DNA from 3 places in the Buttiauxella sp. BIGb0552 genome. Region 2 is predicted to be linked to each of the others. Evidence: predicted binding sites of a transcription regulator. Region 2 holds the regulator's gene; each other region holds the start of a gene.

What was found. The regulator sigma-54, encoded in region 2, starts transcription at its own class of promoters, with help from an activator protein. The targets are predictions, from matches to a motif close to GTTGGCACANNTTTCGCTNT.
Region 1: the regulator sigma-54 is predicted to act here: its motif matches at 2,449-2,468, upstream of norV (anaerobic nitric oxide reductase flavorubredoxin).
Region 3: the regulator sigma-54 is predicted to act here: its motif matches at 8,960-8,979, upstream of glnA (glutamate--ammonia ligase).

What each region holds. Positions count from the first base shown of each region.
Region 1 is NZ_SODY01000002.1:761,040-771,850, reverse strand. It holds gene norW (NADH:flavorubredoxin reductase NorW) at 1-964, opposite strand, end outside; gene norV (anaerobic nitric oxide reductase flavorubredoxin) at 961-2,400, opposite strand; gene norR (nitric oxide reductase transcriptional regulator NorR) at 2,619-4,133, shown strand; gene EDF88_RS08270 (EAL domain-containing protein) at 4,139-5,710, opposite strand; gene EDF88_RS08265 (GntR family transcriptional regulator) at 5,853-6,575, shown strand; gene EDF88_RS08260 (enolase C-terminal domain-like protein) at 6,563-7,762, opposite strand; gene EDF88_RS08255 (PTS transporter subunit EIIC) at 8,067-9,437, shown strand; gene EDF88_RS08250 (methionine ABC transporter permease) at 9,527-10,198, opposite strand; gene EDF88_RS08245 (ATP-binding cassette domain-containing protein) at 10,183-10,811, opposite strand, start outside.
Region 2 is NZ_SODY01000003.1:618,819-629,629, reverse strand. It holds gene EDF88_RS11885 (TIGR01212 family radical SAM protein) at 96-1,028, shown strand; gene arcB (aerobic respiration two-component sensor histidine kinase ArcB) at 1,079-3,427, shown strand; gene elbB (isoprenoid biosynthesis glyoxalase ElbB) at 3,662-4,315, shown strand; gene mtgA (monofunctional biosynthetic peptidoglycan transglycosylase) at 4,312-5,040, shown strand; gene npr (PTS phosphocarrier protein NPr) at 5,042-5,314, opposite strand; gene rapZ (RNase adapter RapZ) at 5,311-6,165, opposite strand; gene ptsN (PTS IIA-like nitrogen regulatory protein PtsN) at 6,219-6,710, opposite strand; gene hpf (ribosome hibernation promoting factor) at 6,789-7,076, opposite strand; gene rpoN (RNA polymerase factor sigma-54) at 7,099-8,532, opposite strand; gene lptB (LPS export ABC transporter ATP-binding protein) at 8,637-9,362, opposite strand; gene lptA (lipopolysaccharide ABC transporter substrate-binding protein LptA) at 9,369-9,926, opposite strand; gene lptC (LPS export ABC transporter periplasmic protein LptC) at 9,895-10,470, opposite strand; gene kdsC (3-deoxy-manno-octulosonate-8-phosphatase KdsC) at 10,467-10,811, opposite strand, start outside.
Region 3 is NZ_SODY01000010.1:105,773-116,583, reverse strand. It holds gene polA (DNA polymerase I) at 1-1,202, shown strand, start outside; gene yihA (ribosome biogenesis GTP-binding protein YihA/YsxC) at 1,500-2,183, opposite strand; gene yihI (Der GTPase-activating protein YihI) at 2,744-3,265, shown strand; gene hemN (oxygen-independent coproporphyrinogen III oxidase) at 3,415-4,788, shown strand; gene glnG (nitrogen regulation protein NR(I)) at 4,896-6,305, opposite strand; gene glnL (nitrogen regulation protein NR(II)) at 6,314-7,363, opposite strand; gene glnA (glutamate--ammonia ligase) at 7,497-8,906, opposite strand; gene typA (ribosome-dependent GTPase TypA) at 9,250-10,811, shown strand, end outside.

The DNA of each region.
Region 1 (10,811 bases), on a different contig from region 2:
GCGGCAACTCCGGCGTTTTCACTTTTACCAGCATCGCGGGGAGATTCAGGCCGTCGGCGGCTCCCAGCAGATTTTTGGCAAGCGTCATGGCGCTGAACTGAATCGGTTGCAGGAACGGCAGCACTTTGCCGTCGATTTCCGCGCAATCACCGAGGGCATAAATATTCGCGTCAGATGTCTGCAACTGGCGGTTCACCTGAATCCCACGGTTTACCGCCAGCCCGGCGTGCTGCGCCAGGTCGACGTTTGGACGCAGGCCAATCGCCGCTACCACGGCATCCACGGTGACTATTCGCCCGTTGCTCAATGCCGCATGAATTCCCTGTGGTGTTTGGCTGAGTGATTCAAGCCGCTGATTAAACAACAGTTCGACGCCCATTTGGTTCAGCCGCTGCTGCAAACGGCTGCTAACCTCCGCAGGCATCAACGAGGCGAGCAGGCTGGCGGCGTTATCCACCAGAATCACCTGCTTCCCAGCGCGGCAAAAATCCATCGCCAGTTCGGTGCCAATCAAACCGCCGCCCAGAATCATCACGCGTTTAGCCTCGCGCAGCGTTGATTCACAGGCCAGATATTCCTGCTGGCTGTTGAGCGTCAGCATCAGCTCTTTGCCTTCAATTGGCGGCAGGAGGGCGCGGGAACCCGTTGCCAGCACCAGTTTGTCGTACTGCCATTGCTGGTCACCGCATTTCACCAGGCGTTCGCGAGTGTCGATACCTGACACCCAACTGTTGGCGTTTAGCGTCAGGTCAAACTGTTCAGCAAATTCACCGGCATGTTGCCGCGTGAGGTCGCAAGCTCGCTGATTCAGGCTGATAACATGGCTGAGATCGGGCTTGTTGTATTCGTCCATGCTGTCGGCGGCAATCATGCGCACCGGTACCTGCGCGTCATGTTTGCGGATATTTTTCACCAGCTGGCGGGCGGCAAAGCCCGAACCGACGATCACAATGCCATGCTTCATTTTGCCTCCGTTGCCAGCACGTCAAATACGTCTTTCCCAAGCGAGCATTCAGGGCACAGGAAGCTGTCCGGCACTTCGCTCCACGGCGTTCCTGGCGCGACATCCTGCATCGGTTCGCCGGTTTGTGGGTCGTAAATCCACTGACAAACACTGCATTGCATTTGTGGGCCTAAATCGGCGCAGGCTGGCTTTTCAACCATGCTTTCTTGCGGTGCTACAAAGGGCGCAGAAGCGAGCGGCGTTAACGCCCACTGGCGGGCAATTTCGCGACCGTGTTCACGACAGATTGCGAGCGCATCGATATCCGGGCGCCATTTCGCTTTTAGGCTTAGTGACATTTCAAAACCGGCATCCTGCAAGCGGGTAGAGAGTCGGTCTACTGCACCGCCACTCCAGCCATGGGAACCGAATGCGCTGGCGCGTTTATTACGAAAACGCAGGCCGGTCATCTCCTCAACCAGGCCTGCAATTTTCGGCATCATCACGTTATTCATCGTGGATGTTCCTGCCAGCACTCCCTTGGAGCGGAACACATTAGTGAGGATCTCGTTTTTATCATGGCGGGCAACGTTGAAAATTTTCACCGTCACGCGCGGATCGACTTCGTTGATCCCTTGGGCAATAGCATCCGCCATCATACGGGTGTTGTTGGACATGGTGTCGTAGAAAATCGTGATGCGATCTTCTTGATAATCAGCCGCCCACTTTAAGTACAACTCCACGATTTGTGTTGGGTTATCGCGCCATACCACACCGTGAGACGTCGCAATCATATCTACCGGCAGATTGAAGCCGAGAATTTCGGTGATTTTGGGAGTGACCAGGCGGCTAAACGGGGTCAGAATGTTGGCGTAGTAGCGCTGGCATTGTTCAAATAGCTCGGCCTGATCGACTTCATCGTTAAACAGATGCTCATCACAATAGTGTTGGCCAAAAGCATCGTTACTAAATAGCACTGCGTCACCGGTCATGTAAGTCATCATGCTGTCAGGCCAGTGCAGCATAGGTGTTTCAACGAAAATCAGTTGCTTGCCGTTGCCGATGTCCAGGCTATCGCCAGTTTTCACTACGTGGAAATTCCACTCCGGGTGATGGTGGTGGCCGTTGATGGAGTCCACGCCGTTGGCGGTACAGTAAATCGGTGTGTTGGGAATGCGTGACATCAATTCCGTCAGCGCACCCGCATGGTCTTCTTCCGCGTGATTGATAATGATGTAATCGAGGCTATTCAGGTCAATTTCGGCAGCCAGGTTCTGCACAAACTCACGGCTGAATTTATGGTCAACAGTGTCGATGAGTACCGTTTTCTCTTCACGGATCAGATAGCTGTTGTAGCTACTGCCTTTCAGCGTTTTGTATTCGGTGCCGTGAAAATCACGCACTTCCCAGTCACGTTGACCAACCCATTGAATGTTGTTTTTAACCTGAATAACCATTTGTCAGTACCTCAAAAAGAATGAAAAAACGGTGCTCGTATTTGAGTTATTACAAATGGCGTGCCAACTTTTTATAATATTGATTAATATGAATATATTTGTTTTTTTTAACTTTTTATTGTCAAAATGACAATTATAATATTAGTCTTTTTGACAATTGAATTGTCTTTTTGACTATCAAGGGCTAAGTTAGCGAGAATCGTCCTCTGGAGCCGCTTATGAGCCTTTCAATTACCTCCCTTGCCAACATTGCCATTGACCTGCAAAGCGGCATTTCTCATCAGGATCGCTTTGCTCGTTTAATTCGCACTTTGCGCCAACTTTTAGGGGGAGATGCCACGGCGCTACTGCGTTATGAAGCGCGGCAGTTTCGCCCGCTGGCAATTGATGGGCTGGCGCAAGATGTGCTTGGTCGACGTTTTGATTTAGATGCCCATCCTCGCCTGGAAGCAATAGCACGGGCAGGGGACGTGGTGCGCTTCCCGGCAGAAAGTGAATTGCCCGATCCTTATGATGGACTCATTCCTGACCACACCGACTTAAAAGTCCATGCCTGTCTTGGGTTACCACTATTTGCCGATCAGAACCTGATAGGTGCATTAACCGTGGATGGTATGGACCCTTTGCAGTTCGATCATTTCAGCGATGAAGAATTGCGCTTAATTAGCGTGTTGGCCGCAGGGGCACTGAATAATGCCTTGTTGATGGAACAGCTTGAAAACCAAACGCCTGCTGTTGTCTCCACTCCCATTACGAGCAAAACCAGCAGTGCCGAGATGGTGGGCTTGTCTGCAGGGATTATGCAGCTTAAGAAAGAGATAGAAATTGTCGCCGGTTCTGACCTGAATGTGCTGATAACTGGGGAAACGGGTGTTGGGAAAGAGCTGGTGGCGCGTGCTATTCACAGTGGGTCGGTACGTGCCGCAAATCCGCTGGTGTATCTCAACTGTGCGGCATTACCGGAAAGCGTGGCGGAAAGTGAACTGTTTGGTCACGTAAAGGGGGCATTTACCGGGGCAATTCATCATCGAACCGGCAAATTTGAAATGGCGGATAACGGCACGCTATTCCTCGATGAAATAGGGGAACTGCCATTAACGCTACAGGCAAAATTGTTGCGAGTTTTACAGTATGGCGATATTCAGCGTGTGGGCGATGACAGCAGCCAAAGGGTAAATGTGCGGGTGCTGGCGGCGACCAATCGTGACTTAAAGCAGCACGTACTAGCAGGTGATTTTCGTGCCGATCTATTCCACCGTTTAAGCGTCTTCCCACTGCACGTTCCACCGCTACGCGAGCGTGGCGATGACATCACTCTATTGGCTGGGTTCTTCTGTGAGCAAAGCCGCGTAAAAATGGGGCTGAAACAGGTCGCCTTAACGGATGGCGCTCGGGAATTACTGCGTCGATACGACTGGCCCGGAAATATTCGCGAGCTGGAGCATGCTCTTTATCGCGCCACTGTGCTTGCGCGCTCCGGTAAACCGGATGGAGAAATCTGGCTGGAACCGCAGCATTTTCAACTGATGGATGTTGAGGCTAAACCTGCAAGTACAGCTGTAGCCCGCGTGGCTGAGGTCGATAACTTGCGGACGGCAACTGATGATTTCCAGCGGCGGATTATTATCAGCACGCTGGAGGCTAATGCGGGGAATTGGGCTGCGAGTGCCCGGCAGTTGCAACTAGATGTCGCTAATTTACACCGCCTGGCGAAACGTCTTGGTGTGAAGTAGTGTTTTCAGGGAATTTTTGATTTCCTGGCACAAGAGCCTGCTACCCACTCGATAAATTCATTTTTAGGCAGGGCTTTACTGAAGAACCAGCCCTGTCCGTACTGCACACCCTGTTTACGCAACCATGCCGCCTGACTGGGGGTTTCAATGCCTTCGGCCACCATCAAAATACCCAGAGCCTTTGCCATTTCAATAATATGCGGAGTGACATTTTTATATTCGAGAGCATCGACGAATGATTTATCTATTTTAAGGATATCTACATCCAGATCTTGTAAATAACTCAGGCTGGAATAACCGGTTCCAAAATCATCAATATAGATGGCGTGCCCGGCCTTTCGATATTGCGCAATAATCGGTGCTGTAATTTTCGGGTCAGAAAAGCCACGTTCAGTAATCTCAAATGCTATCTGTTTTGGATTAACTGAATAACGTGCCAGGTACGGACGAGTGATATCAAGAATATGCAGGCTACGCGCATCCTGAACACCCATGTTCACAGAAATATGATGATGAGGATGCTTGCTTAACCAGTCGCCCAACTCAAGGAAAATGCGCTTAATGACCTGCTCTGTTAATTGTGTTACCAACCCGGTTTGCTCCGCCAGTGGGATAAACACATCCGGGTTTAACATTGAGCCATCTTGTTGCTGCCAACGAATTAAGGCTTCCGCACCGACAATCTCGCCACTTTGAAGATGAACAATAGGTTGATAAACCACGCTAAATTCATTGTTTTTAATAGCATCCATCAGCCTGTTTCGAGGTGATAACAATCGACGCAAAATACTAATCAAGAGTCCACCTGCAGCGAGGCTTATAATTAAGCCCACAGGCAGCCAGATAAACAATTGCTGATACCAGGCGGTCGTCAGGGGTTCCATTGACGCCCAGGCAATCATGGCCAGACCAAGATTATTATCCCGACGAATCACGTAGAAATTGTTGTTGCTTTGAAATTCGTCCGTACCTTGTTTCAGCGCTTCGTGCCATGTCTCGGGGATATATCGGCTGTTGCTGGCAATGATCTGATTATTATGCAGCCCAATCATCGCAATATTTAACGTGTAACTACCAAAGGGGAGAACATCAATAAATGACATTGGGTCAATTAATGCAAGATGAGGCTTTTTGCCGATATATACCATCTTGCGTTGAAAATCGGGTATCGGTGGAGTGGTATACCAAGCGTTAAAACCATGAATGCCCTGACGGTCTGGCTTACCTAATGTAGCACTATGAGTAATGGACTCCAGTGAAGTACACAAAATATGCGCATCTTGCTGGAACATCACTTCTTGCACGTAGCGATATTCAAGAGCGATACGATGCATGGCTTCCGCGTGCGCTTGCGAACATGTATTGTCATTAAAGCGGTTAATATCATTAATCGCAGAAACAGCCTGGTCGATGACTTTGCCGGTGCGAAGCAATGCGTGATCGGCAAACTCTACTAATTCATCGTGAAATGCGTGTTCGGCATTACGATGAGCAAGATAAATGCTTAACAGAATTGGTAGCAAAACTGCCAAAATAAGTACACCGCTTACCAGGCTGATGAGCTTTCGGGATGTCATTCTTTTAGACCCAGTTAAGAGTTAGTTTTTATAATGGTTTTTCATAGACGAGAACAGTCTATCTCACATGAATAGGTGATGTTATGTTTTCCTACCTCTGTAGTGGGATAACCTGTGAAAGCGAGCGTCTGGTGAGCAATAAATGAAGAAAAAAGAGTTTGTTATTCAGGATCTACTGAGCAAAATTTATCAGCGCAACGATAACCAAAGGCGCAAATTACCGCCTGAGCGCCAATTAGCAATGGAATATGATGTCTCGCGTTTCACGATTCGTAAAGCGCTGGAAAAGTTGGTCAGTATTGGGGTCATTGAGATTATTCAGGGCTCCGGGATTTGGATTAATCCGCAGGCAAGAAACAACCCACTGGTTTATAACTCCATCACCGAGAAGCATTTCGACCAGATAGCTTTTCGCATGGTCAATCTGCATAAGAAATTACCCAATCGCGAAGAGCAGCAGGTATTTGGTTTGGGTAAAGATGACTACATTTGGCAATTTTGCCGCCTGCGATATGTCGAAAATCAAAAGATACAAATTGAGATTTCGCGCATGCCGGTACAGGATTTTCCCGATCTGAACCAGCAGGTCATCGAGCGCTCGATTCAACAATATGTGCTGAGTAAAGGGTTGCGGATTTCGCACCTGTTAACCAGTTATCAGGCGGTAGCAGTCAGTAAAGAGCAGGCGGTATTGCTGGAGTGTAAAAAAGGTATCCCGGCGATGCACATCATCAACCGGGGAATTCTTGACGGAGGACGGGTTTTTGAAATCAGCGATATCATTGATATCAATTATTCCTGTACCTACGTTACCCCCTATAACCACGATAATTTGGCCTGGCGGCAGGGCATTCAGGGAGTGTGAATGGCTCCGTTTGGTAAGCGGCTTTGCGTCCACTCATGTGGGCGATATTCCACCGGGAAGGTTTCCGCTTTTTGTTGGTCGAAACCTACGCCAATACCCGGTTTTTCAAGCGGATAAATATAGCCCTTCTCCGCAACCGGGCTGCCTGGAAAGACCGATTCGGTATTTGGCTTATTGGGAATAAATTCCTGAATCGCTGCATTGTGCAGATGGATATTTAAATGGGTATTTACCGCCACGCCAATAGGCGTCATATCCGATGGGCCATGCCATGCCAGGCGTACACCGAATGCCTGACATAGAATAGCGAGCTTCAATGCAGGGGTGATTCCACCAATTTGCGAAACGTGGCAGCGGATAAAATCGATGCGGCGATTAACAATCAAATCATGCCATTCGGCAGGGTTATTAAATAGCTCCCCCAAAGCAAGTGGAACCGAAGAATGCGCGCGAACCTGCTCAAGCCAGGCGCTTTGTTGCGGCGGTAGAATGTCTTCGATAAACCATGGCTGGTATGGCTCAAGAGCTTTTGCCAGTTGCACCGCTTGTTGCGGGAACAGACGCTCATGCACATCGTGAAGTATATGGAACTGGTTGCCGTACTTTTCGCGCAGCGCCTTAAACATTGCCACAGTATTGGCCATGTATTCGTCCTGATCGTAGTAGGCGCCCGGTGTAGGTGTCTTTGTAGCATGCAACCCCTGAGGTGTTCCGCCATAAAACCCTAACTGACAGCGAATGTAGCGATAACCTTGTGCCAAAAGTTTGTCGACTTCCAGATACAAACCTTCAAGCGTTTCACTGGCGGCGTGGCTATATGCCGCGATAGCGTCTTTCGATTTACCGCCCAGAAGTTGGTATAGCGGCATTCCTGCCAGTTGGCCTTTAATATCCCAAAGCGCCATATCGACACCTGCGATAGCGTTATTAATAACCGGTCCGTTGCGCCAGTAAGCGTTGACCATCATCATCTGCCACAGATCTTCAATGTTATTGGCATCGCGCCCTATTAGCAGTGGTTTGAGATATTCATCGACCATTACTTTTACTGCCAGTGGGCGTTGCTGGAAGGTCGCACATCCATGACCTATTACACCCTTATTGGTGGTGACACGCACCGTAATCAGGTTGTGACGGTCAGGGCGGGTAATAAAACATTCAATATTTTCAATAATGGTTGGTTGCACGAGATTACTCCACAGACCTTGTCAATCGCGGTCATTTACTCATCAATTAAAGGCTTCTGTTATTTACTATCACCTTATTTTTATATGTGGGTAAACCATTATTTTTGCTTATTTTTATTGGTCCGTAAAATAGTTGTGTGCAACCTAAAAACCATACCAATTTGTTAGTTTGAGGTGTTTAATGCCCTTTGATAGGCGTAATTGTGATGTTGTTCAAAGTTTATTGGTTTGTTTTGGTTCTTTCGATTCTCTACCATCTCAGGCATTCAACACATAATAATTAGTAATTCTTTGGGAGCGACAGATGGGGACTCGTGATGCCATTAATAATATTATTCACCTTGTAGGTGGTGCGGATAATATTAACAAAGCCTGGCACTGTATGACGCGCTTACGCTTCTCTCTGATTGATGAGAATAAAATTGATCAGTCCGAAATTAAAAAAATCCCCGGTGTATTAGGGGCGCAGATTCAGAGTGACCAATTCCAGATTATTATTGGCCCGCAGGTGAACAGTTGGTACGAACAGCTGAACAGCGCGCTGGAGACATCTGGTGAGCAAATTGCCCCCGCGACTGACAAGAAAGCCCGTAAAAGCCTGGTGTCGATGTTTATGGATACCGTATCGGGCGTATTTGGGCCGATTGTTCCCGCTATCGCTGGCGCCGGGATGATCAAAGGTCTGTTAGCAGGTTTGATTGCGCTTAAATTCGTTTCGGCAAAAAGCGATACGGTAATTGTCATCGATTTAATTGCCAGCGGCGTGTTCTATTTTTTACCGTTTTTCCTCGCTATCTCTGCGGCACGTATCTTTAAAACTAACGAATACCTGGCCGCAGCGGTGGCGGCCTGCCTGATGTATCCATCGCTTATCGAAGCGGCAAAGTTACTGGCAAGTCATGCGTCTAATGCTGTTGATACGTTCTATTTTCTGAACGTGGTGCCTGTTTCGGTATTTAACTACGCCTCGAGCGTGATCCCGGTGATTTTCTCGGTTCTGGCCCTGAGCTACATCCATCGCTGGGTGGACCGGTTTATGCCGGATGTATTGAAAACGGTATTTACTCCGACGCTCACTTTGTTCCTCGCCGCGTTAGTTGCGCTGGTGGTGATCGGGCCGTTGGGGATCTATTTGGGTAAAGCGTTGGCGTGGTTTATTGAAGGGCTGTTTGGTGTATCCGCAAGTTTTGCAGGATTGGTAGTGGGGGCTATTCGCCCGGTAGCTATTTTGACCGGAATGCACCACGCGATGACACCAATCGCGCTGCAAAACTTTACCGACCGCGGCTACGACATGCTTATGCCAATGATGTTTATGGCTAATATGGCGATTGCCGGATCAACGTTTGCCATCTGGAAACAAAGTAAATCTCGCGAAGAAAGAGCGGTGGTTCTGCCTGCGGCTATTTCCGCATTGCTGGGTATTACCGAACCTGCATTGTTTGGTGTTCTGACGCGCTACAAGAAAGCGTTTATCGCCGCCACGATTGCCAGCTCCATCGCCTCGGCATTTATTGCCTTCTTCGGTGTGCGTTTGTATGGCTATATTTTGTCGAGTATTTTCAGCCTGCCGGCTTACATCGGGCCATACTTTATCTTTGCTTTGATGGGAGTGGCACTGGCATTAGGATTGTCATTTACGCTGACTACTTTGCTGGTGCGCGAGAAAGCATAAACGGGATCCACTGCAAATGGTGGATGTCGCTGACGTTAATCCACCCTACGGGTCTTGGAGGCTGGATTAACGTAGCGACATCAAATGCTTTAACGTCGGTGCGCCAGGCGGCGTACCAGACGGTCTCCAATACTTTGTACTAATTGCACCATCGCCACCAGAATGACAACGGTGCCAACCATGACCTGGTCATTAAATCGCTGATAGCCGTAGCGAATTGCGAGGTCTCCCAAACCTCCGCCGCCAATCACACCAGCCATCGATGAAAAACCAATTAGCATTACGATGGTCAGCGTGATCCCTGCAAGTAGAGCAGGCAGCGCTTCGGGCAGCAGTACTTTGCTGATGATATGCCAGACATTTCCTCCCATGGATAAAATGGCCTCAATGCGACCTTTATCGACTTCATCTAACGCGTTTTCTACTACCCGCGCAAAGAAGGGGAAGGCACCAATTGTTATTGGAACCACTGCGGCTGTGCTGCCTAACGTGGTGCCGATAATTATGCGGGTAAAGGGGATCAGCGCAATTAACAGCACAATAAACGGCAGTGAACGACCGACATTCACGACACTACCAATGACCTGATTAAATAGCGGAGCGGGCAATACGCCATCACGGCGAGTGAGGAATAACAACACCCCCAACGGCAATCCAATCAGCACGGTTAAGAGTGCCGCGAGGCTGACCATGTACAGCGTATCCAGTGAACCATCTAACAGTAATGGCCATAAATCATCCCAGTCTAGGCGACTTCGCATAATAGACTCCTTGTCACACCGATACGGCGTAAGAATGCTTGTTCGGCCGCATCTCCAGGGAGCAACGCCTGGCGCAGACGGGAGCTGGGGATGAGCAGTAATTCAGATAACGAGCCACTTTCTATAAGCCTGCCGTTTTCCAGCAATGCTGCGTGGTCGCAGATAGCTTTCACGACTTCCAGTTGATGGGTTATCAGCACAATGGTGACGCCAAGCTTGAGGTTAATATCTTTCAGGAGTGCCAACACGGATGCGGTGGTTTCACTATCTAATGCGCTGGTTGCTTCATCACACAGCAGAACATCAGGATGAGCAGCCAGCGCGCGAGCAATTCCTACACGCTGTTTTTGCCCACCGGATAGCTGTGAAGGAAAAGCCTGTGCTTTATCGCTAAGGCCTACTAACTCGAGTAGTTCAGTGATGCGCTTTTGCCGCTCTTCACGAGGCAGGCCCGCAATTTCTAACGGTACGGCAATGTTGTCCGCCACATTTCGCGCATGAATCAGGTTGAAGTGTTGGAATACCATTCCGGTGCGTTGGCGATGCACTCGCAACTCCCGGTTATTGAGCGTGGTGATATCGACACCTTGCATCAGAATGCGGCCCGAAGTGG
Region 2 (10,811 bases):
AGATAAAGCTGCGCCAAAGCGATTGATCCAGGTCATCGCTAAATTGGTCAGATAATGGCAGGCTACGTCCCTTTTACAGGGCGGCCCATCAGATTATGCAGTTACAAAAATTAGTCAATATGTTTGGTGGGGATCTTCAGCGTCGTTACGGCCATAAGGTCCATAAACTCACGCTGCACGGCGGTTTCAGTTGCCCAAACCGAGACGGCACTATCGGGCGTGGCGGCTGTACTTTTTGCAATGTGGCCTCTTTTGCCGATGAAACCCAACAAAACCACTCTATCGCTGATCAACTGGAGCGCCAGTCGCAGTTGGTGAATCGCGCGCAGCACTACCTTGCTTATTTTCAGGCGTACACCAGTACGTGGGCGGAAGTACAGGTACTGCGTTCGATGTATCAACAAGCCGTCAGTAAGGCATCTATTGTTGGGCTATGCGTTGGTACTCGTCCGGATTGTGTACCGGACAGCGTGCTGGATTTGTTAAGCGAATACCATGAGAAAGGCTATGAGGTCTGGTTAGAGCTGGGCTTGCAGACGACGCATGATAAAACTCTACATCGTATTAATCGTGGGCATGATTTTGCCTGCTACCAGGAAACCACGCGCCGGGCCCGTACCCGGGGTTTAAAAGTGTGCAGCCATTTGATTGTCGGCTTGCCGGGTGAAAAACACGATCACTGTATGGAGACGCTGGAAAAAGTCGTTGAGACAGGCGTGGACGGTATCAAACTCCACCCATTACATATCGTCAACGGCAGCACGATGGCCAAAAGCTGGCAGGCAGGGCGGTTGCAGGCGATTGAATTAGAAGAGTATGCGACAGTCGCCGGGGAGATGATTCGCCATACCCCGCTTGATGTCGTGTTCCATCGCATTTCGGCTAACGCACGGCAGCCAACCCTGTTGGCACCACTGTGGTGTGAGAATCGTTGGGCCGGAATGGGCGCTATCGATAAGTATCTGACTGAGCATGGCACACAAGGTTCGGCGATAGGTACACCATGGAGCCCGGCAATTCTGTTGTAATCCCTAAGCGTGCGGTATATTTAGCTGATTGATGACGAGGGAAACGTTCCATGAAGCAAATCCGGTTACTGGCACAATATTACGTTGATTTGATGGTGAAGCTCGGATTAGTGCGCTTCTCGTTGTTGCTGGCCTCTGCCCTTGTGGTGTTGGCTATTGTGGTGCAAATGGCCGTGACCATGCTGTTACGTGGCCAGGTTGAAAGTATTGATGTTGTCCGTTCTATCTTCTTTGGCCTGTTAATTACGCCCTGGGCCGTCTATTTCCTATCCGTGGTGGTTGAACAGCTCGAAGAGTCGCGCCAGCGGCTTTCAAAGCTGGTGCAGAAACTTGAAGAGATGCGCGAACGCGATCTAAAACTCAATGTGCAGCTCAAAGACAACATTGCACAGTTGAACCAGGAAATTGCCGACCGCGTTAAAGCCGAAGATGAACGCCGTACCATGCTTGAGCAATTGAAAGTTGAGATGCAGGAGCGTGAAGAGACGCAACTCCAGCTTGAGCAGCAGTCGTCATTCTTACGCTCTTTCCTTGATGCTTCCCCGGACCTGGTTTTCTATCGCAATGAGGACAAAGAGTTTTCGGGTTGTAACCGTGCGATGGAACTGTTGACGGGCAAAAGCGAAAAACAGCTGATTAGCTTGAAACCGGAAGATGTCTATTCGCCAGAAGCGGCGCAGAAGGTTATCGAAACGGACGAAAAAGTATTTCGTCATAATGTTTCCCTTACCTACGAACAATGGCTGGATTACCCCGATGGGCGTAAAGCCTGTTTTGAAATTCGTAAAGTGCCTTATTACGACCGTGTCGGCAAACGCCATGGCTTGATGGGCTTTGGTCGCGATATTACTGAGCGTAAGCGTTATCAGGATGCGCTTGAGGGCGCCAGCCGCGACAAAACTACCTTCATTTCTACGATTAGCCATGAACTACGTACACCGCTGAACGGTATCGTCGGTTTAAGCCGTATCTTACTTGATACCGAACTGAATGCTGAACAAACAAATTATCTCAAGACCATTCACGTTTCGGCGATCACGCTGGGTAATATTTTCAACGATATCATTGATATGGATAAGCTTGAACGCCGTAAGGTTCAGCTTGATAACCAACCAATTGATTTCACCAGCTTCCTTGCTGATCTCGAAAACCTCTCCGGCTTGCAGGCGCAGCAAAAAGGGCTGACGCTTGAAATGAACCCAACCCTACCGTTGCCGCATAAAGTGGTGACGGACGGTACGCGTTTGCGCCAGATTCTCTGGAACCTCATCAGCAACGCCGTGAAGTTCACCCCGAAAGGCGGGTTAGTCGCTGTGCGTGTGCAGTATGAAGAAGAGAATACGCTGCGCTTTGAAGTGCAGGATTCCGGTATTGGTATTCCGCAGGATGAGCAGGACAAGATCTTCGCCATGTATTATCAGGTGAAAGATAGCCACGGTGGTAAACCAGCAACCGGTACGGGGATTGGTCTGGCGGTATCGCGCCGTCTGGCTAAGAGCATGGGTGGCGATATTACCGTTAGCAGTAAGCCGGGTGAAGGCTCTCTGTTTACCCTGACAATTCAGGCACCGCGCGTGGCGGATGAAGTTGAAGATACCCTTGAAGACGACGAAATGCCGCTGCCAGCGTTGCACGTGTTGCTGGTGGAAGACATTGAGCTCAACGTGATTGTTGCACGCTCGGTGCTTGAAAAGTTGGGTAATAGCGTAGATGTCGCAATGACAGGCAAAGAGGCGTTAGAAAAATTCACCCCGGGAGAATATGACCTGGTGCTATTGGATATTCAGTTGCCTGATATGACGGGGCTGGATATTTCCCGTCAGCTGACAACACGTTACGCCCGTGAAGATTTACCGCCGCTGGTGGCCTTGACTGCTAACGTATTGAAAGATAAAAAAGAGTATCTGGATGCTGGCATGGATGATGTGCTGAGCAAACCACTCGCAGTTCCGGCGTTGATGGCGATGATCCAAAAATTCTGGGACAACCAAAAATCAGAGTCTGAAAAGGAGTCTCCAATGTCTCAAGTTAATAGTGAAAAGCAACAAGCCTTGCTCGATATTCCGATGCTTGAGCAGTACATGGACTTAGTAGGACCAAAACTGATTACTGATGGACTGGCGATGTTTGAAAAAATGATGCCGGGTTACCTGAGTGTGTTGGATTCCAATATGACCGCTCGCGACCAGAAAGGTGTGGTGGAAGAAGGCCATAAAATTAAAGGTGCTGCGGGATCTATTGGATTGCGCCATTTACAGCAAGTTGCTCAGCAAATTCAGTCGCCGGACTTACCAGCCTGGTCAGAAAATGTGGGTGAGTGGATTGAAGAATTGAAGCATGAATGGCAACACGATGTTGATGTTCTGAAAGCCTGGGTTGCTAACGCCCCCAAAAAATGACCCCGGATAAACCGGGGTGCGCGAATTCTGCGCCAACACCAGGGAAAAGCCCGGTTGCGCCGTAAGTTATAAGTTTTTATCCAGTCGGCGCAGCCGATAATCTCGTATGCTGCTCAGGCATTAAGATAGCAAATCTTAAATGATTTGTTACGTGAATCAGTAAAATGTGTGAAGCATAGCGATCAAATCATAATAACTGATGATAACTATCGCATGATCAATAGGAATGGCCGAATGAAGAAGATTGGTGTGGTGCTTAGTGGCAGTGGGGTTTACGACGGTAGCGAGATTCAAGAAGCGGTTATTACTCTATTGGCAATCGCTCGCTCTGGCGCTGAAGCTGTTTGTTTTGCACCTGATAAACCTCAAGCGGAAGTTATTAATCACCTGACTAATAATAAATCTATTGAGCATCGTAATGTACTGGTTGAAGCAGCTCGAATTACCCGGGGGGCTATTACTCCACTGGAGCTGGCCGATGCTAACGAACTGGATGCGTTGATTGTTCCAGGTGGCTTTGGTGCGGCAAAAAATCTGTGCGATTTTGCCAGTAAAGGTAGTGAGTGTCAGATTGATGGCGATTTACGCCGCCTTGCCAGGGATTGTCACGCGCAGGGTAAGCCTCTTGGTTTTATCTGTATTGCTCCTGTGATGTTGCCAAAGATTCTTGATGTACCAGTGCGTTTGACCATTGGCACGGATATCGACACCGCAGAAATAGTTGAAGAGATGGGGGCAGAACATGTCCCTTGCCCGGTCGATGATATCGTGGTTGATGAAGAGCAAAAAGTAGTGACCACGCCAGCTTATATGTTGGCAACACGTATTGATGAAGCCGCATTGGGCATCGAGAAACTGGTCGCTCGCGTTATGGATATGACTGCATGAAGAAAGGGCGAATTGCGCTCTTGAGTACCCTGAGGCGCTGGCTATTTCGCGGTGTACTGGCTTTCGCCGGAGTCTGGCTGGCGGGGGTTATTCTGTTTAGCTTTTTGCCTGTGCCGTTTTCAGCCGTAATGGTAGAGAGGCAGCTCAGCGCCTGGTTTAGCGGTGATTTCGGTTACGTAGCTCACTCGGATTGGGTAAGTATGGATGAGATCTCACCGTTGATGGGGCTTGCGGTTATTGCGGCAGAAGACCAGAAATTTCCCAACCACTGGGGATTTGACGTTAATGCTATCGAAAAGGCCATTGCCCATAATGAACGTAATGAAAATCGCGTTCGCGGCGCATCGACACTTTCTCAGCAAACTGCCAAGAACTTGTTTTTGTGGGATGGACGAAGCTATGTCCGTAAAGGTCTTGAGGCTGGGCTAACGCTGGGTATGGAGGCCGTCTGGACTAAACGCCGCATTCTCACGGTTTATCTAAATATCGCGGAATTTGGCGAGGGGATTTTTGGTGTGGAAGCCGCTTCACAGCGCTATTTCCACAAACCAGCAAGCCGTCTGACGGCATCAGAAGCGGCATTGCTGGCTGCTGTATTGCCCAATCCGATTCGCTTTAAAGCGAATGCACCTTCTGGCTATGTACACCAGCGGCAGCAATGGATATTGCGCCAGATGCGCCAGTTGGGTGGCGAGTCATTCATGGCGCAGAATGAGCTGAAGTAAATTAGTCTTCGTCAAAACCTGAATTAAACAGGGCGATAACCGCATTCAAGGCTTGCTCTTCTTCAGGCCCGGTAACTTCAATTTCGATGTGTCCACCTTTAGCGGAATCCAGCATCAGCAATGCAATCACGCTGTTGGCTTCCGCCTCCGTGCCAGCCTCGTTACGCAGCATTACTTCGGCATCAAAGCTTTGCACCAGTTCGAACAGTTTCATTGCTGGGCGCGCGTGCATGCCCAGTTTGTTGGTGATCTCAACGGTCTGTTTTACTGTCATGTTTTGCGTTTTTCCAGCGTACGGTGACGGGATTGCACATTTTTCCCGCGCGAACGGAAATAGTCTGCCAGTTGTTCAGCAATATAAACTGAACGGTGTTTACCGCCTGTACAACCAATTGCCACAGTCAAATAGCTGCGGTTATTGGTTTCCAGCATCGGTAACCACTGCTCAAGATAACTGCGTGTCTGGTAGATAAAATTGTGCACTTCGGTGTGACGGTCAAGGAACGCAGCGACAGGTCTGTCGAGACCAGTCATCGGACGAAGCTTCGGATCCCAATGCGGGTTTGGCAGGAAGCGTACGTCGAACACGTAGTCAGCATCGATTGGAATACCGTGTTTAAAGCCGAAGGACTCGAACACCATAGTCAATTCGCGTTCACGTTTGCCGAGCAGACGCGTACGCAACATTTCCGCAAGTTCGTGCACTGACATTTCAGAGGTATCGATAATCAGATCAGCTCTGGATTTCAGTGGTTCCAGCAGGTCACTTTCTTCATCAATTGCACTTTCTAACGAAAGATTTTTGTTGGAAAGTGGATGCAATCGACGCGTGTCGCTATAACGACGGATCAGCGTATTGCGATCGGCGTCGAGGAATAATAATTGTGGCGAAAATGAGTCAGGCAGATTACTCATCGCCTGTTCAAAAATTTCCGGGTTTTCCGGCATGTTACGCACGTCGATGCTCACTGCCGCAGAAATTTTTCGCTCTGCGAGAGTTTTGGCAAGATCAGGTAACAGCACCACTGGTAGATTATCTACGCAGTAGAATCCCATATCTTCTAGTGCACGCAAGGCTACAGACTTCCCTGAACCAGAGCGGCCGCTGACGATCATCAGCACCATTTTTTCACTCCCCCAACTTCTCTTGCTGTGATGTCAACACAATCACAGCCAGATTATTCACTTTCACTACCATGTTCTGTTTCGGTAATGATCTGATAAAGCTCTTCATCGCTTTGCGCAGAACGCAGGCGTCGACAAATTGTTTTGTCTGCCAGACGCTTTGCCACCAGAGATAATGTGTGCAAATGCGTTTTTGTTTGATCCGCCGGTACAAGCAGCGCAAACATGAGGTCTACCGGCTGGTTATCAATCGCATCAAATGCGATAGGGGTCTCCAGTTTAATAAACACCCCAACCGCGCGGGTGGTATCTTCTTCCAGCTTCCCATGAGGTATAGCGATACCGTTACCGATACCGGTACTCCCCATACGTTCGCGCGTCAGCACGGCTTCAAAAACCACTTGTGGTGGCAGGCCGAGTTGCTTTGCTGCCAGCTCACTGATGATTTCCAGTGCACGTTTTTTACTCTGGCAATGTACGTTGGTACGAGTACATTCCTTGTTCAGGACATTACTAAGTTGTAGAGCAGAATCGTTGTTCATCATAAGTTCACCTAAGCACCCTGTTATGCTAACGGCCCGTTAAGTAACGAGCCGTCTATGCTGGAACAGTTGCCCGGATTATCAGTGTTGTTTTAGTTTATCTTTATGTTTGGTTAACTGGCGCGCCAGTTTATCAATTAAGCCATCAATTGCCGCATACATATCCTGGCCATCAGAGCTTGCATGGATTTCACCACCATTCACATGAAGCGTTGCATCGGCAATATGCGTGACCTTTTCAACCTTTAACACAATGTAGACCTGGTTAATTCTATCGAAGTACTGCTCCAGTTTGGCAAACTTCGTACTCACAAAATCGCGCAGTGCGTCAGTGATTTCGACGTTTTGTCCTGTAATGTTGAGCTGCATAGTGTCTTCCTTATCGGTTAAGTCATACCAGCTGTTTACGCTGATTTGACGGTGGTATGGATAAAGACTCTCGGTACTTCGCAACAGTGCGGCGTGCCACCATGATCCCCTGATCGGATAGCATAGTCGTTAACTTGCTATCACTCAGAGGTTTCGCAGGGTTTTCCGCAGCAATTAATTTCTTCACCAGTGCCCGAATCGCCGTAGATGAGGCCTCGCCTCCGCCTTCGGTATTCACATGGCTTGAGAAGAAATACTTCAATTCAAAAATGCCGCGTGGACTGTGCAAATATTTTTGCGTGGTCACACGGGAAATAGTCGATTCATGCATTTCGACTACTTGGGCAATATCAGCAAGAACCATCGGTTTCATGTGCTCTTCGCCGTGCTCAAAAAAACCTTGTTGCTGCTCAACGATACAGCGACTGACGCGCAGCAGCGTATCGTTGCGGCTTTCAAGACTTTTAATCAACCACTTCGCTTCTTGCAGGTTACTGCGAATAAATTGTGAGTCGCTGTCATTGCGGGCATTGGTACCCATTGCAGCGTACTGCTGATTAATTTTAAGGCGTGGAATGCTGTCGGCGTTTAATTCTACCGTCCAGCGCCCCTGAATCTTTTTGACCAGAATATCGGGAATGACATATTCGGGTTCACTGGTTTGAATCGATTGGCCTGGGCGTGGATCCAGAGACTGAATCAGGCACATTGCCTCTTTCAGAACTTCTTCTTTCAGGCGAGTGACGCGCATCAGGCTACGGAAATCATGGTTGGCCAGTAGATCCAGATGATCGCTGACAATCAGTCGTGCCTCGGTCAGCCACGGTGTTTCTCTGGCGTACTGAGAAAGTTGGATGAGCAAGCAATCGCGGAGATCGCGTGCGGCAACGCCAACAGGATCAAAACGCTGGACGCGTTTAAGTACCGCTTCCACTTCGTCGATCGTGATTTCTTCATCGCCCATGCTTTCCAGAATTTCTTCCAGCGAAACCGTGAGATAACCCATCTCATCGACAGCATCGACAATAGATGTCGCAATGGCAGTATCGGTATCAGAGAACGGAGTGAGATCGACCTGCCACATCAGGTAATCCTGAAGTGACTGGGTAGTTTCCCCTTGATAAACCGGCAGCTCGTCATCACTGTAATCAGAGCCTGTTCCTGATGGTGTGCCCGCGGTGTAGATCTCGTCCCAGCTGGTATCTAACGGCAATTCGTCAGGCATCTCTTTTTGTTCGAGAGCTTCACGGGTATCTAACGCTTCGTTTTCACGAACTTCCTGAGTTTCAATTTCTTCATGCAGATCGGTTTGCTCAAGCAGTGGGTTACTTTCCAGGGCTTGTTGGAGTTCTTGCTGAAGCTCTAACGTTGACAACTGCAACAGGCGGATTGCCTGCTGTAACTGTGGAGTCATAGCAAGTTGTTGGCTAAGCCGTAATTGCAAACCTTGCTTCATATTCAGAGCGAGCTTCCTCAGGTATATACCCGGCATACTTCGAGTTGCAGGAACGAGGGCAACTCGAATTACCCAGAGTATTAATAATTATACTTCCTACCCTATCAGAGTCTGAACTCTTCGCCCAGATAGACGCGCTTAACATGCTCATCTTCCAGGATTTCCGCAGGCGTGCCATGGGCAATTAACTGGCCCTGGCTTACGATGTAGGCTCGTTCACACACGGCCAACGTTTCGCGTACGTTATGGTCAGTAATCAGCACACCAAGCCCGCTATCGCGCAAGTGCTCGATAATCCGCTTGATGTCGATGACGGAGATTGGGTCAACACCTGCAAAAGGTTCGTCCAAAAGAATAAATTTCGGGTTTGCAGCCAGAGCGCGGGCAATTTCAACACGACGGCGCTCACCACCAGACAGAGACTGCCCGAGGTTATTGCGCAGATGCTCAATGTGAAACTCTTCCATCAACTCATTCGCACGGTCTTCACGCTGCTCAGCGCTGAGGTCATCACGAATTTGCAGGACAGCCATCAAGTTATCGAACACGCTTAAGCGACGGAATATTGACGCTTCTTGCGGTAAATACCCAATCCCGCGACGGGCACGAGCATGAAGCGGCAGAAGACTAATGTCTTCATCATCAATAATGATGTTCCCTGCATCACGCGGCACAATGCCAACAACCATGTAAAAAGTCGTGGTTTTGCCTGCACCGTTAGGGCCAAGTAAACCGACAATTTCACCTGATTTAACGGTCAGGCTGACGTCTTCAACAACGCGGCGGCCTTTGTAGGCTTTGGCGAGATGTTTTGCAATTAAAGTAGCCATAACGAATTAGTTACTCTTTTTCGGGGCTGGCGCCGGAGCCTGGCCGTCTTTTTTCTGCAATTGAGAAGGGACCAGAACTGTGGTGACACGTTTCCCTTTTTCGCTAAAGGCCTGCATTTTCTGCTCTTTAACCAAATAGGTAATTTTGTCGCCTTTAATATTGCTGTCGACCTGCTCAAGATAGGCATTGCCAGTCAGTACGACAAAATCGTTCTGCAACTCATAGTGCATGGTCGCTGAGTGGCCACTAACGGGTTTACCACTATCTTGCATCTGATAGAACGTGGCTGGATTACCGTAGCCATCAATGATTTCTTTACCTTGCTCACCGCCCGGACGGGTCACAACCACTTTATCAGCGTTAATTTTGATACTGCCTTGCGTCACGATCACATTGCCGGTGAAGGTGACGACGTTGCCTTGCATATCCAGCGACTGTTGGTCAGATTCAATGTGAATCGGCTGATCGGTATCACCGGTCAGCGCAAATGCCGAAAAACTGGCGGCTAAAAGCGTACTAGTCAGTACTAAATTACGGCTGAGTTTGTTTATTCTGGATTTCATAGGATGTTCTAACCTTTTCAATCAGCTCGGCATTTTTGCTGCGTAAGTTTCCACGCATTTTGAGGCCGGTAGAGTTAAAGCTGGTTCCGTACAAGGTTACCTGGTCATCAGACGCAACATCCTGAGTGACTAAATTAACCTGCGCATTGTCCGTGGTAATTTTGCGTAGCTGTGAATCTGGTGTCAGGGCTGTCAGCACCACATTTCCGTACAAATACAGCATCCGATCGTTAGTCAGTTTGGCGCGATCTGCCCGTAATGACCAGGTTGCTACTTTGTTTTCGTCATACTGTGTCATCACCGGATTGGTGAACCATGAAACAGCAGTGTCGGAAAAGTATTCAACGTGTTCTGCGACCAGCCGGTAATTTAAAGCCCCTTCAGGACTGTAGGCGAGGGTCGTAGAATGTTCACTTTTATAGGTCGGCTCGTTACTGTTCACTGTCTGTGGTGCAACAGTGTCTTTATCGACCAGATTTACACCAATCAATACCAGTGCCAGCAATGAAAGCAGGATGATAACCCAACGTCTGGTCTTACTCATATAGATAGCCCTTTGGCCTCATCAAGCTTTCCTTGGGCCAGTAAAAGGAGATCGCAGACTTCGCGTACTGCTCCTCGTCCGCCAGCAATACGTGTAACGTAGTCTGCACGAGGAATAAGTAAAGGATGAGCGTCCGCTACCGCGACACTCAAACCTACTTTAGCCATTACAGGCCAGTCGATTAAATCATCCCCGACATAAGCCACTTGCTCAGCTGGAATGGCGAGCTTATCTAATAGATCCTGAAAAGCCAGCAGCTTGTCAGATTGACCTTGATAAAGATGGGTAATGCCAAGCGTTTCGCACCTGTCCTCAAGAAGTTTTGCTTTCCGGCCAGTAAT
Region 3 (10,811 bases), on a different contig from region 2:
TTGAGATGCCGCTGGTGCCTGTGCTTTCACGCATTGAACGTAATGGCGTGAAGATTGATCCGGCTGTGCTGCACACACATTCTGAGCAGCTCACCAAACGTCTTGCTGAACTGGAAATCACGGCTCATGAAATCGCGGGCGAAGCCTTTAATCTGGCTTCTCCTAAGCAGCTGCAAACTATTCTGTTTGAAAAGCAGGGCATTAAGCCGCTGAAGAAAACCCCGGGTGGCGCACCGTCAACTTCTGAGGAAGTGCTGGAAGAACTGGCTCTGGATTACCCACTGCCTAAAGTTATTCTTGAGCACCGTGGCCTGGCAAAACTGAAATCGACTTACACCGATAAATTGCCACTGATGATTAACCCGAAAACCGGGCGCGTGCATACCTCTTATCATCAGGCTGTAGCGGCAACCGGCCGTCTTTCTTCCACAGAACCGAACCTGCAAAACATTCCGGTGCGTAATGAAGAAGGGCGTCGTATTCGCCAGGCTTTTATTGCGCCAAAAGATTACCTGATCGTTTCTGCCGACTATTCGCAAATCGAATTGCGCATCATGGCACATTTATCCCGCGACAAAGGGCTGCTCACTGCTTTTGCCGAAGGCAAAGATATTCACCGTGCGACAGCCGCAGAAGTGTTTGGGCTGCCATTGGATAGTGTTTCAGGCGAACAGCGCCGCAGCGCTAAGGCCATCAACTTTGGCCTGATTTACGGTATGAGTGCGTTTGGTTTGTCACGCCAACTCAACATCCCACGTAAAGAGTCGCAGAAATATATGGATCTTTATTTCGAACGCTACCCGGGCGTGCTGGAGTATATGGAACGCACCCGTACTCAGGCGAAAGATAAAGGCTATGTCGAAACGCTGGATGGCCGTCGCCTGTATTTACCGGACATCAATTCCAGCAATGCAGCCCGCCGTGCCGGAGCTGAACGTGCGGCGATCAATGCCCCGATGCAAGGAACTGCGGCTGATATTATTAAACGAGCAATGATTGCGGTTGATGCCTGGCTGGAAGCAGAAAAGCCACGTGTAAAAATGATCATGCAGGTACACGATGAACTGGTGTTTGAAGTTCATCAGGACGATCTGGAAGCGGTATCGAAGAAAATCCACGAACTGATGGAAGGCAGTATGACGCTAGATGTGCCATTGCTGGTGGAAGTCGGAAGTGGCGTAAATTGGGATGAGGCTCACTAAATAAAGCGATTTATGTAACTAAGCAACATAACTCATAGCTTTTTGTGATGACGCTTCAATATCGGAGTGTAAAGGGTGAAAAAAAACTACAAAAAATGCTTTTTCAACCGAATAAAAAGGAGTAGAGTTATTTGCGTAGGGTACAGAGGTAAGATGTTCTATCTTTCAGACCTTTTACTTCACGTAATCGGATTTGGCTGAATATTTTAGCCGCCCCAGTCAGTAATGACTGGGGCGTTTTTTATTGCGCGCAAGTCAGGAAAATAAGGAAAAGCACGGGCGAACCCATGCCTCTTTTTATTCGCCAGCTGTTTCGTCGTCTTCTTCTACATCATCTTCTTCGGTCGCTGGCGGGATATCGTTATACCAACCATCAAGCTTATGACGCAGTACATCGACACCGATCTTTTTCAGTGACGAAAACGCTTCTACCTGAATATCACCGCCAAAATCTACCACCGCTTCGCGCACCATTTTCAGCTGTGCTTTACGCGCGCCAGACGCCAGTTTATCGGCCTTGGTTAACAGCAGCATCACTGGAATGCCGCTCGCAACAGCCCAGTTAATCATTTGCTGATCAAGGTCTTTCAGTGGATGACGGATATCCATCAGCACGACTAAACCCTTCAGGCTATTACGTTTTTGCAGATACTCGCCAAGCGCGCGCTGCCATTTCAGTTTTACTTCTTCCGGTACTTCGGCGTAGCCATAGCCCGGTAAATCCACCACACGTAAGCCTTCAGCCACTTCAAACAGGTTGATGAGCTGCGTACGGCCAGGTGTTTTACTGGTACGCGCCAGGGCTTTCTGGTTGGTCAGCGTATTTAATGCGCTGGATTTCCCTGCGTTGGAGCGGCCTGCGAAAGCAACCTCAATACCGGTATCAGAAGGTAAATGGCGAATGTCCGGTGCGCTAAGCACGAAGTGGGTCAGCTGGTAATTCCAGTTTTTCAAAACGGTTGTCTCCCTCAGGATGAGCATTGTGGAGGATTATACCTGAACATGGGGAAAACGCCGTGTTTCTCGGGCAAGGCTTACAGGATTACAGAAATTCGCCCGAGGTTTGTAAGACATTGACCATTCATATTGACAGACAATGCAGTGTTGTAAGATGCAGACATAATTGAAAGTGATTATATAACATGTGGTTATGTATCGACTGCTAAGTCTCAACTGTAAGCTTACACAAATACTAATCTTGTGGAATCAAGCGCTCAGAGTAAAGTAAGCGGCACAGGCAAAGGAGAGCCACCAAGGATAGCAACTCAGGATGAGGGTTCAGGATCGTCAGGATGGCGAAGAACCAGGAAAATGCCAGGAGGCAACGTCTGGAGACGTTTAAAAAGGACAAGGATTTACACGGAAGTTGTTTGCAAGGGAAAGACAGGGCGTCGAGTGCAAACAGGGATTGTGTGACTTATGAAGGGTCCAAAGACAAGAAAAAGGCGACAGGTTAACCTGCCGCCTTTTTTCTTTGCTTGCTTTCTGCTAGATTCCGCCGCAATTCTATACTGAATAAAAATGGCTCAAGATAATTTATTATGAAGCAACAAAACTCAGCAGCACCTGGCTCTAAACCTTCAAAAGCACGTCGCAAAACACGTGAAGAGATCGATCGTGAAGCACGTGACCGTAAGCGTGAGAAAAAACGCAGCGGGCACGCAGCGGGTAGCCGTTCAACCGGTGGCACGCAGGAAAAAAGTGGAAGTGGCAGCTCACAGGCTAAAGATCCGCGCATTGGCAGCAAAAAACCAATCGCCCTGGGCGTAACTGAAGTCCAGGTCAAAAAACCTAAACAGCACAAACCTAAAGTCGAGAAACCTATGCTAACACCACAGGCTGAACTGGATTTGCTGGAGAACGATGAGCGCCTGGATGCGCTGTTAGAGCGTCTTGAAGAAGGTGAAACACTCAACGCAGAAGAGCAGGCTTGGGTTAACGCTAAGCTTGATCGCATCGATGCGCTGATGGCTGAACTCGGCATCGCCTATGAAGATGACGAAGATGAAGAAGAAAAAGAGAAAGGCGATGATTTGATGCGTCTGCTCAAAGGCACCGACTAACGGTAAATCTCAATGGGATTACCTGTTCTTTGCGTGGTTATTCCTCTGGTGTGTTATCTGCTGTGGTTATTCGTTAAACTACGGCGGTTGTCGCGATTGCAAAAATCGTTGCGCCGTCAACGAATGCGGCATCACCGGAGGGAGTAAGCATGTCTGAGCAGTTAATTGATTGGGATCTGGCCCTGATCCAGAAATATAATTATTCAGGGCCGCGTTATACCTCTTATCCTACCGCGCTGGAGTTCTCAGAAGGCTTCGGCGAGGCGGCATTTCTTGAAGCGGTTGCTCGTTATCCTGAGCGCCCGCTTTCGCTATACGTCCATATTCCGTTCTGCCACAAGCTTTGCTACTTCTGTGGCTGCAATAAAATCGTGACTCGCCAGACGCATAAGGCCGATCAGTACCTCGATGCCCTGGAGCAAGAGATTGCCCACCGTGCACCGCTCTTTAAGGGCCGTCACGTCAGTCAACTGCATTGGGGCGGCGGTACACCCACTTACCTCAGTAAAACGCAGATAAGCCGTCTGATGGGGCTTCTACGGGGTCATTTCAGTTTCAACGAAGATGCTGAACTCTCTATTGAAATTGATCCGCGTGAAATTGAACTCGATGTGCTGGACCATTTGCGTCAGGAAGGGTTTATCCGCCTGAGTATGGGGGTGCAGGATTTCAACAAAGAAGTGCAGCGCCTGGTTAACCGTGAGCAAGATGAAGAGTTTATCTTTGCGCTGATTCAACGTGCGCGTGAACTCGGTTTCACCTCGACCAATATCGACTTGATTTACGGCCTACCAAAACAGACGCCAGAAAGTTTTGCCTTCACGCTCAAGCGTGTTGCAGAACTGAGCCCGCATCGGTTAAGCGTTTTTAACTATGCGCACTTACCGACTCTGTTTGCCGCACAACGTAAAATCAAAGATGCAGACTTACCCAGCGCTCAGCAAAAACTCGATATTCTGCAAGAAACTATCGGCTCGCTGACCCATGCCGGATACCAGTTTATTGGTATGGACCACTTCGCCCGGCCAGATGACGAACTGGCGATCGCGCAGCGTGAAGGGAAATTGCATCGTAATTTCCAGGGCTATACCACGCAGGGCGATACAGATTTGCTTGGGATGGGCGTTTCCGCCATCAGCATGATTGGCGATTGCTATGCGCAGAACCAGAAAGAGCTAAAAACCTACTATCAACAGGTTGATCAGCAAGGCGATGCGCTGTGGCGAGGTCTGGCGCTAACCCGTGATGACTGCATTCGCCGTGACGTGATCAAGGCGCTTATCTGTAATTTCCAGCTTAGCTTTGTGGAAATCGAGCAGCTTTGGGATTTGGATTTTGCACAGTACTTCGCAGAAGACCTGAAATTGCTGTCACCACTGGCGAAAGATGGGCTGGTGGATATCGACGGAAAACACATTCAGGTGACGGCAAAAGGTCGCCTGCTAATCCGTAATATCTGCATGTGTTTTGATAGTTACTTGCGTCAGAAGGCGCGGTTGCAGCAGTTCTCTCGCGTTATCTGATCTGTGTCGGATGTCGCTTCGCTAATCCGACCTACACGATCCGTAGGGGGGATTAGCGAAGCGACATCCACCAGAAAGAGCCAGATGGTGCTGACTTATCCCTTTTTTTACTCCATTCCCAACTCTTTCAATTTACGCGTCAGGGTATTTCGCCCCCAGCCAAGTAAACGAGCCGCTTCCTGCTTGTGCCCCTGCGTATGTCGCAGTGCTGTTGTTAGCAATGTACGCTCCATTTCAGGCTGAGCTTCAGAGAGTAAGTTCTGATGACCGGAACGTAATGCGCGGTCCGCCCATTGCGCCAGAAGTGTTGCCCAACTGTCTGACTGAGAATGCGCTGGGCTATCGGGAATGGTTGTCTCGAACAGCTCAGCAGGCAAATCCTGAATCAACACTTCCTGGCCCGCAGCCATCACGGTTAACCAACGACAGGTGTTTTCCAGTTGGCGCACGTTTCCGGGCCAGGCAAGGCGCGTTAACGCATTTTCTGTTTCCGGGTGCAGCAATTTCGCTTCCACGCCCAGTTCCTTGGCCGCATCTTGCAAGAAGTGACGAGCCAGGCGCGGAATATCTTCGCGGCGTTCACGCAGCGGTGGCAAATGCACGCGAATAACGTTCAGGCGATGGAATAAATCCTCACGGAATTTCCCTTCCTGCACGCGCAACTCAAGGTTCTGGTGGGTCGCGGCAATGATTCGCACATCGACTTTTACCGGTGCATAACCGCCAACGCGATAAAACTGACCATCAGCGAGTACGCGCAACAAGCGAGTCTGCACATCCAACGGCATATCACCGATTTCATCGAGGAAAAGTGTGCCACCGTCGGCTTGCTCAAAGCGGCCCTGGCGAATTTGATTCGCACCGGTAAACGCGCCTTTCTCGTGACCAAACAGCTCAGACTCAATCAAATCCTTCGGGATTGCGGCCATGTTCAGCGCAATAAAAGGTGATTTCACGCGTGGGCTATGGCGATGCAGAGCGTGTGCAACCAACTCTTTACCGGTACCAGACTCACCGTTAATCAACACACTTATTGATGAACGGGAGAGGCGGCCAATAATGCGAAACACATCCTGCATAGCTGGCGCTTCACCAATAATATCGGTGGTTGGCCCATTAACCTGCACATTGCGCGGCTGCTGCTGTTCCTGATAGTGGCTGATAGCGCGCTCAACAAGTGCCACCGCTTCATCAATATCAAATGGTTTTGGCAGGTAATCAAAAGCGCCTTGCTGATAAGCACTCACCGCTGCTTCAAGATCTGAATGAGCGGTCATTATGATGACCGGCAACATCGGGTGACGCTGTTTAATCTGCTTTAGCAGTGCCAGACCATCCATGCCTGGCATGCGGATATCAGATAACAATACGTCCGGGGTCTTGGTTGCGAGAGCGTTCAGAACTTCATTGCCGCTCTCAAATGTGGTGCAGCTTAAACCAGCCCCAGTTAGTGCACGTTCCAGCACCCAACGGATGGAGCTATCATCATCAACGACCCAGACTATCCCTCGTTGCATAAAGACCTCTACTTACGAATAGGCAGGTAAACCGAAAACTCGGTATGACCAGGCCAACTGTTAAATTCGATTTTCCCCGAATGCTGATCGATCAAGTTGCGTGCAATAGAAAGACCTAAACCTGTCCCTCCCTCACGTCCGCTCACCATTGGGTAGAATAGTGTGTCCTGCAGATGGGCCGGAATACCCGGACCGTTGTCTTCAATATCAATACGTGCAGCCAGGCGATAGCGAGTGCCGTGCAGAGTAAGCTGAAAAGCGGTACGCGTACGTAACACTATTTCGCCACCATCACTGCCCAGCGCCTGAAGCGCGTTACGCACAATATTCAGTAAAATCTGTTCAATTTGATCCGGGTCGTGTGCCAGTTCAGGCAAACTTGGGTCGTAATCTCTTATCAGCGTGACATTCGCTGGCAACTCCATCGACACCAGTTTCATAACCCGTTCGGTGACTTTGTGAATACTTTCTGTGACGTGCATGCCGGGTTGTTGCGGGCCTAACAGCCTGTCGACCAGGTTACGTAAGCGGTCGGCTTGCTCAATAATCACCTTGGTGTATTCAGTGAGCGAAGGGTCCGGTAAGGCTTTAGCCAGCAATTGCGCTGCACCGCGTAACCCGCCCAAGGGGTTTTTAATCTCGTGAGCCAGCCCACGGACTAAGTCACGAGCGGCAATTTGCTGCGCCTGCTGTAACTGTTCCTGACTTAAACGGCGTTGGTTATCCATCGGCGCCATTTCCATCAGGATGAAACCTTCTGGTAAACGTTGTGCAGTCAGGGAAAGAATATGGGAGCGGCTATCAATAACCAGTGTGACTTCGTTATCGGTAAAGCCTTGGCCTGCCGTCAGGCTTTCCTGCATCAAGCCAACATTTAGCGAAAAGTAACTCAACAGTTCTGGTAGCGGTGTGCCGTACAGCTTGCGCGAACTCTGCGCCAAAAGTTGCTGTGCCGCCGGGTTGGCGTAATGAACCGCCAGTTCGTCATCGACCAGTAAAATACTGTTGATTAAAGAATTCAGGATCTGCCCAGCATCGGGCAGTGTGCCGGTTGCCATACAGCAGTCTCCGATAATTTGCACTGTGATGGTGCATTATAGTTTCCTGGCGGCAATAAACGTTGCTGCAACAGGTTATTTGTGGATAAAAAAGCCCATCAACGATGGGCTTAAGTCGGACATGACTAACTCATTAAACGCTGTAGTACAGCTCAAACTCAACTGGGTGTGGAGTCATGCGCACACGGTCGTTTTCTTCGATACGCAGAGCGATGTAAGCATCGATAGCTTCATCAGTGAACACGCCGCCCGCAGTCAGGAACTCGCGGTCTTCGTTCAGGCAGCTCAGTGCTTCTTCCAGAGAACCCGCAACTTGTGGGATCTCTTTAGCTTCTTCTGGCGGCAGGTCATACAGGTTTTTGTCCATTGCTTCGCCCGGATGGATTTTGTTCTTGATACCATCAAGACCAGCCATCAGCAGTGCTGCGAAGCACAGGTACGGGTTAGCCGCTGGGTCTGGGAAACGCACTTCGATACGACGTGCTTTCGGAGACGCAACTACTGGGATACGGATTGAAGCAGAACGGTTAGCGGCAGAGTAAGCCAGCATTACTGGAGCTTCGTAACCCGGGACCAGACGCTTGTAGGAGTTGGTGGTTGGGTTAGCCAGGGCGTTGATGGCTTTAGCGTGTTTGATAACACCGCCGATGTAGTACAGCGCTTGCTCAGACAGGCCAGCATATTTGTCACCAGCGAACAGGTTTACGCCGTTCTTAGCCAGGGACATATGGCAGTGCATACCAGAACCGTTATCGCCAAACATTGGTTTTGGCATAAAGGTCGCTGTTTTGCCGTAAGCATGTGCAACGTTGTGAACCACATATTTGTAGATCTGAATTTCATCTGCTTTTTTGGTCATGGTGTTGAAGCGGGTAGCCACTTCGTTCTGACCAGCAGTTGCTACTTCGTGGTGGTGAGCTTCAACAACCAGGCCCATTTGCTCCATAGTCAGACACATTGCAGAACGCAGGTCTTGTGCGGAGTCAACTGGTGGAACTGGGAAGTAACCGCCTTTAACAGCAGGACGGTGGCCTTTGTTGCCGCCTTCGTATTTGGTGCCGCTGTTCCAAGCGCCTTCGATATCATCGATAGCAACGTGAGAACCGGAGATAGAGCTACCGAAACGAACGTCGTCGAACAGGAAGAACTCTGGTTCTGGCCCGAACAGTACGGTATCGGCGATGCCAGTAGAACGCAGGTAGTCTTCAGCACGCTTGGAAATGGAACGCGGGTCGCGGTCATAACCTTGCATGGTGCCTGGCTCAAGAATGTCGCAACGAATGATCAGCGTAGAATCAGCGAAGAACGGGTCGATGACAGCAGTAGACGCATCTGGCATCAGAACCATGTCGGATTCATTGATGCCTTTCCAGCCACCAATTGAAGAGCCATCAAACATTTTGCCTTCTTCGAAGAAGTCAGCAGTAACCTGATGAGCAGGGATAGTGACGTGCTGTTCTTTACCTTTGGTGTCAGTGAAGCGCAGATCAACAAACTTCACTTCGTGTTCATTCAGCATCGTCAAAACGTGTTCAGCGGACATACTTAACTCTCCCGGATTTGGTCATTGAATTGGCTTGTTGCCCTGAAATGATTAAAGCGAAATCTGTGCCAACTTTTAAATTACCCCAAAAAGGCGCTATCATGCGCACTATAGTGCAAAAGGGCTGCACCACGATGGATAGTTTGCACCAATGTAGTGCTTCAGTCTGAGATTTGAGCACCATATTGGTGCAATTTTCGTTGTGGCTCCCTTTTTTGCTCCGTGAAAGCGATCACAAACCATTACTTTTTACATTGTTTGTAAAAGTTCTTTGTGATCCTGTTATGTCCTTCGATTAATACGTGTACAATAACGCGCTATTTCTAATGCCTGAGGCAAAGTTGTGATCGAAAATCTGCGTAATATCGCCATCATCGCGCACGTTGACCATGGTAAAACTACCCTGGTTGATAAGCTGCTGCAGCAATCTGGTACTTTCAGTAACGAACGTGCTGAAGCCACCGAACGCGTGATGGACTCCAACGATTTGGAGAAAGAGCGTGGGATTACCATCCTCGCTAAAAACACCGCTATCAAATGGAATGACTACCGTATCAACATCGTTGATACCCCTGGGCACGCCGACTTCGGTGGCGAAGTTGAACGTGTAATGTCCATGGTAGACTCCGTTCTGCTGGTCGTTGACGCAATGGATGGCCCAATGCCGCAGACGCGCTTCGTAACCAAAAAGGCATTTGCCCACGGTTTGAAGCCAATTGTTGTAATCAACAAAGTTGACCGTCCTGGCGCGCGTCCTGACTGGGTTGTTGATCAGGTATTTGACCTGTTCGTTAACCTTGATGCGACTGACGAGCAGCTCGATTTCCCAATCATCTATGCATCAGCATTGATGGGTATCGCGGGTAACGATCACAATGAGATGGCGGAAGACATGACCCCGCTGTACCAGGCGATTGTTGACCACGTTAAAGCACCATCCGTTGACTCTGATGGTCCGTTCCAGATGCAAATCTCCCAGCTTGATTACAACAACTACGTTGGCGTAATCGGCATCGGTCGCATCAAACGCGGTAAAGTGAAGCCTAACCAGCAAATCACTATCATCGACAGCGAAGGTAAAACTCGTAACGGTAAAGTCGGTAAAGTACTGACTCACCTCGGTCTGGAGCGTATTGAATCCACCGAAGCTGAAGCCGGCGACATCATCGCGATTACCGGTCTGGGCGAGCTGAACATCTCCGACACTCTTTGCGATACGCAAAATGTTGAAGCGCTGCCAGCACTGTCTGTTGATGAACCAACTGTTACCATGTTCTTCAACGTCAACACCTCTCCGTTCTGTGGCAAAGAAGGTAAATTTGTTACCTCTCGTCAGATCCTTGACCGCCTGAACAAAGAGCTGGTGCACAACGTTGCACTGCGTGTTGAAGAAACCGAAGATGCGGATGCATTCCGTGTATCCGGTCGTGGCGAACTGCACCTGTCTGTGTTGATCGAAAACATGCGTCGTGAAGGCTTCGAACTGGCTGTGTCCCGTCCGAAAGTAATCAACCGTATGATCGATGGTCGTATGCAAGAGCCGTTCGAAAACGTGACTCTGGATATCGAAGAACAGCACCAGGGTTCTGTAATGCAGGCGATGGGCGAGCGTAAGGGCGATGTCAAAGACATGATCCCTGACGGCAAAGGCCGTATCCGTCTGGATTACCTGATCCCAGCACGTGGCCTGATCGGCTTCCGTACTGAGTTCATGACCATGACTTCTGGTACTGGTCTGCTGTACTCCACATTCAGCCATTACGACGACGTGAAGCCAGGCGAAATCGGCCAGCGCCAGAACGGCGTGCTGATCTCTAACGGCCAGGGTAAAGCAGTCGCGTTTGCGCTGTTCAGCCTGCAGGACCGCGGTAAGCTGTTCCTGGGTCACGGTGCAGAAGTTTACGA